2 regions of the Brachybacterium halotolerans subsp. kimchii genome follow, and region 1 is predicted to be linked to the other one. Evidence: predicted binding sites of a transcription regulator. Region 1 holds the regulator's gene; the other holds the start of a gene.
What was found. The regulator LexA, encoded in region 1, represses DNA repair genes until DNA is damaged. The targets are predictions, from matches to a motif close to TCGAACANNTGTTCGA.
Positions count from the first base shown of each region.

Region 2: a site for LexA is predicted at 836-851, ahead of Bra3105_RS00800 (HNH endonuclease signature motif containing protein). Genes of this name have one in related genera too.

Region 1 covers NZ_CP086254.1:1,111,163-1,113,553, reverse strand. The annotation lists gene Bra3105_RS04985 (ATP-dependent DNA helicase) at 1-594, shown strand, start outside; gene lexA (transcriptional repressor LexA) at 616-1,296, opposite strand; gene Bra3105_RS04975 (LysM peptidoglycan-binding domain-containing protein) at 1,476-1,847, shown strand; gene nrdR (transcriptional regulator NrdR) at 1,938-2,391, shown strand, end outside.
Region 2 covers NZ_CP086254.1:177,986-180,376, forward strand. The annotation lists gene Bra3105_RS00800 (HNH endonuclease signature motif containing protein) at 1-778, opposite strand, end outside; gene Bra3105_RS00805 (GNAT family N-acetyltransferase) at 1,360-1,983, opposite strand; gene ligA (NAD-dependent DNA ligase LigA) at 2,128-2,391, shown strand, end outside.

The DNA of each region.
Region 1 (2,391 bases):
GCGCCCGGCCGTGAGGGCCCGTCGCTCGCGATGCTCGACCACCTCACCGAGCTCGTCGAGGCCTCGCACGGCGGGGCGCTCTGCCTGTTCTCCTCGCGGCGAGGAGCGGAGGCCGCCGCCGAGCACGTGCGCGCGCGACTCGACCTGCCGATCGGCCTGCAGGGGGAGGACTCCCTGCCCCGGCTCGTCGAGCAGTTCCGCGGCGACGACACCGCGAGCCTGTTCGGGACCATCGGCCTGTGGCAGGGCGTGGACGTGCAGGGACGCACCTGCCGCCTGGTGACCATCGACCGTCTGCCGTTCCCGCGCCCCGACGATCCGCTGACCTCCGCGCGCTCCGAGCGGGCGGACGCGGAGGGCGGCAGCGGCTTCATGCAGGTCTCGGTGCGCCACGCCTCGCTGCTGCTCGCGCAGGGGGCAGGGCGACTGATCCGCTCGCACGAGGACCGCGGCATGGTCGCGGTGCTCGACCCGCGTCTGCGCACCAAGCGCTACGGGGCCGTGCTGCGCGAGGCGATGCCGCCGCTGTGGCCCACGCAGGATCCCGAGGTCGCCCTCGCCGCCCTCGGACGACTGGCCCGCGCGGGGGAGTGAGCGCGGGGCGATGGGCGCGCGTCAGACGGCGCGCAGCACCGCCACGACCTTGCCGAGGATCTCGGCGTGGTCGCCCAGGATCGGGGCGAACGCGGGGTTGTGCGGCATCAGCCAGACGTGGCCGTCGCTCTGGGCGAAGGTCTTGACCGTCGCCTCCCCGTCGATCATCGCCGCCACGATCTCGCCCTTCTGCGCGACCGGCTGCGAGCGCACGACGACCCAGTCGCCGTCGCAGATCGCGGCGTCGACCATCGAGTCACCGACGACCTGCAGCAGGAACAGCTCCCCGTCGCCCACGAGCTGCTGGGGGAGGGTGAAGACGTCCTCCACCTGCTCCTCGGCGGTGATCGGGATGCCGGCGGCGATCCGGCCGACGAGCGGCACGCTCACCGATGCGGAGGCCGCGGCGGCGCCGATCGCCTCGACGGGCGCGAGGGTCGGCTCGCCGGCGTCATCGGGCAGCACCACCTCGAGCGCGCGCGGGCGCTTCGGATCGCGGCGAAGGAAGCCCTTGCGCTCGAGCGCCTGGAGCTGATGGGAGACGGAGGAGGGGGAGGTGAGGCCGACGGCATCGCCGATCTCGCGCATGGTCGGCGGGTAGCCGTGGCGCTCGATGGCGGCGGTGATCGTCTCGAGGATCCGTCGCTGGCGCGCGGTGAGGCCGTCGTCGGTCAGGTCGGGACCAGAGGTCGTCGGGGTCATCTGCGCGGCTCCTCGCTTCGTCTGTCCCACCCCTGCGATTCAGTGGGACTCGTCGCCCAGCCTAGGCGTCGGGCGGCTTGATTCCAAACATGTGTTCGAGGAAGGTCTTGCGTGTCGCGCACGACGGGCCTACAGTCGTACACGTATTCGATCGAACAGGAGTTCGGACAATGGCCACCATGCTTCCCCTCCCCACCTCTTCGGCCCACGCCGAGCAGGCCTCTGCTCGCAAGGGTGTTCGACTGCAGCTCACCCGTCGCGGCCGCATCCTGCTGGCCGCCATCGCGTTCCTCGCGGGGATCCTCGTCGCCCTGCTGGGCGTCCTCGTCCTCGGCGTCCCCTCCGCCTTCGCGGGCGATCCGCAGGAGCCGGTCACCGTGACCGTGCAGGCGGGGGACACCCTCAGCGACTACGCCGAGCAGTACGCGCCCGCCGGGGAGGACCCGCAGGACTTCGTGCGCGAGATGCGTTCGCTCAACGGCCTCTCGAGCCCCCGCATCACCGAGGGGCAGTCGCTCGAGCTCCCCGAGGGCAGCGTCGACGCCGCCTGAGTCGGCGCCCCCTGATCCGTCAGGGGCAGTGCGACGGGAGCCTCATGGCTCCGCTCTCCGCCCCGCGGTGCGCCCGGTAGGCTGGAGGACGTGCACTGCCCGTTCTGCCGCCACCCCGATTCGCGCGTCGTCGACTCGCGCACTGCCGACGACGGCGCCTCGATCCGGCGTCGCCGCCAGTGCCCGAACTGCTCGCGGCGCTTCTCCACGATCGAGACGGCATCCCTCTCGGTCGTCAAGCGCTCGGGAGTCAGCGAGGCGTTCAGTCGCTCCAAGGTGATCTCGGGAGTGCGCAAGGCCTGCCAGGGCCGTCCGGTCAGCGACGACCAGCTCGCTGTCCTCGCCCAGCGCGTCGAGGAGACCATCCGCCAGAGCGGCCAGGCCGAGGTCGACGCCCACGCCGTGGGCCTCGCGATCCTCCAGCCCCTGCGCGAGCTCGACGTCGTCGCGTACCTCCGGTTCGCGAGCGTCTACCAGGACTTCGACTCCCTCGACGACTTCGAGTCCGCGATCTCGGAGCTGCGTCAGGACGCGTCCGCCGGCA
Region 2 (2,391 bases), 930 kb from region 1:
CGTCCTCGAGGGCGTGGCGCTGGGCCTGCTGGACCGCGCGGGCGCTCGCGTCCAGGCGGCGAGCGAAGGAGACGACTTCGTGCGCCGGCCCCTGCACTTCGATGCGGGCGATCCCTGGGATGTCGTCCGGGAGGAGTTCGACGCGCCGACGGTCCTCGGGTGCGAGATGCGGTGGCAGCTCGCGGCGGGAGAGCAGCCGTGCGATCACCGAGCTCAGGCTGCGCGTGAACTGCTCGGGCGCGATGCCGACGTCCCAGAAGCGCACGGTGAGGTCGACGACCGCCATCTCGTCGTCCGTGAGGCCGCTGGTGCGGGAGAGGAGCTCGGTGAACCAGGACGCCGGGAAGGCGCCCGTCTCGAGGAGGACGTGCACGTGGGGGAGGAGATCAACGGCGCGGTGGGCGTCGCGGATGCGGCGCTGTGCCACATCGATGGTGCAGCGCAGAGCGGTCGCGACCGCGAGGTCGGCGACACGGACCCTGTCGCGATCCGCGTCCGGGAGATGACGGGCCTCCCACTTCGGTGCGAGGAGGAGCAGGGAGCGCGCCAGCTCTCGTGCTTCGTGGACCCCCTGGTCCCACGTCGTGTGCACCAGTTCGTCGACCTCGAGGGTGGGGCTGACCTGCACGTGGCGGGAGGCGTTCTCCCGGTTCACCGGGGTCCTGGTCCGCGCAGGCAGCAGGGGCTCGAGCACGACGACGTCGCCCTCGGGGACGGGCTCGAAGAAACCATAGCCACCCAGAACGCCCTGGTGGATGCCGGGGTCCATCATCGTCATCGTGCTCACCTCCTCGTGATCGCGAGCGTTGCAGCGGGGTGCCCGAGAGAGCTCGGGTCGGAATTGTGTTCGATATGTCCAGTTTAGGCGACGCCTCCTTCGAAAACCAGTACGAATCCGGCGCTGTGGAGAACTCTTCGGTGCGGATGCAGCGCAGTGCGGGAGGTGCTCGGTCCGTCCGTCGCCCAGGCTCGACGCGCCGGGGCCGCGTGCATGCGCGGCCCGGTTAGGCTCCGATCCTGTGCGCACCGCCTTCCTCTCCGTCACCTTCGCAGTCGCAGCCCTGATGTTCGGAGCGGCAACCGTGGTCGCCGTAGCGATCTACTCCGGGAACGGCGCGGCTGATCCAGTGGAAGTCCATGCCACCGCGACGCAGGTGACCCATTTCAGGAGAGGAACGGTCGTCGTCTTCCGCACGGACCAGGGGGTCGAGGACACGGTCTCCGGAGGATCCGCGGACGTCGGCGAACACATCAAGATCTACCGCTATGGGTCAGGGGAGTACGGATGGAAGCCCCACCCGTCGTCGGCGCCCCTGTGGTCCGCGTGCGGGGCGGCCGCGCTGTGCGTGTCGATGGTGCTCATCGGCACGGACCAGGTGCGCAGGAGCATGCGCGCGTCGCGGATGAAGCCGCGGGGCCGACGTCCCGCACCATGAGGACCCGTCGTCCATGCCTTCCGAGCCCCGCCCCGCGCTCGGTCTCGACAAGGCCTCGCTGGAAGGCCGTGTCGAAGTCTCCACCACCGACCGTCGGGTCGACGACGCGGAACCCGCAGCGGGCGTAGAAGGGCGCGTTCCAGGGCACCTCGGCATAGGTGCGCAGGGTGATCCGCATGTGGCCCCGCCCCGCGGCCCATGTGTACGACGCCTCCACGAGCGCCCGGCCGATGCCGCGGCGGCCGAAGGCGGGCAGCACCGCCAGCTGCTCGAGATGCGCCTCCGCCCTGTCCCCGCGAGCGGTGGCACCGTCGATCTCGAGCACGTGGGCGAAGCCCGCGACCCGCTCGTCGGCCGCTGCTCCCACCACGGCGACCAGCACGATCCCCGGCTCCGCCGCCCGCGCCTCCCCGCTCTCGGCGGAGTCCGGGCCGAAAGGCTCCGGACCGAAGAGACCGGCGAACATGGCATCGCCCTCGGCCCCGATCGCCTCGAGGGTCGCGAGGTCCTCCCGCCTCGCCTCGCGGATCCGCACCGTCTCGTCCATGCCCGCACGATAGGCAACGAGCTCAGAGGACAGCACGACATTTCCGGTGCCGTCCACCTGCCCTCTGCACCCGCCCCTCCACCCGCGCCCTCGTCCCGCCGCCCCGCCATCCGTGCCCCGCCCGGCCGCCGCCCCGTCGGACCCATGGGGGAGAATGGACGGGTGAGTGGACACGACACCCCCGCACCCCGGAACCCAGGCACGGACTCCTCGACCGAGGGAGCTTCGGATCCGCGCAGCGCGCAGGAGCGCATCGCGGAGCTGACCGCGCAGATCGAGCAGGCGATCGAGGACTACTACGTCCACGACGCGCCCACGATGGCCGATGCGCAGTACGACGAGCTCGAGCGAGAGCTCAAGGAGCTCGAGGCGAAGAACCCGCAGCTGGCGAAGGCGGACTCGCCCACC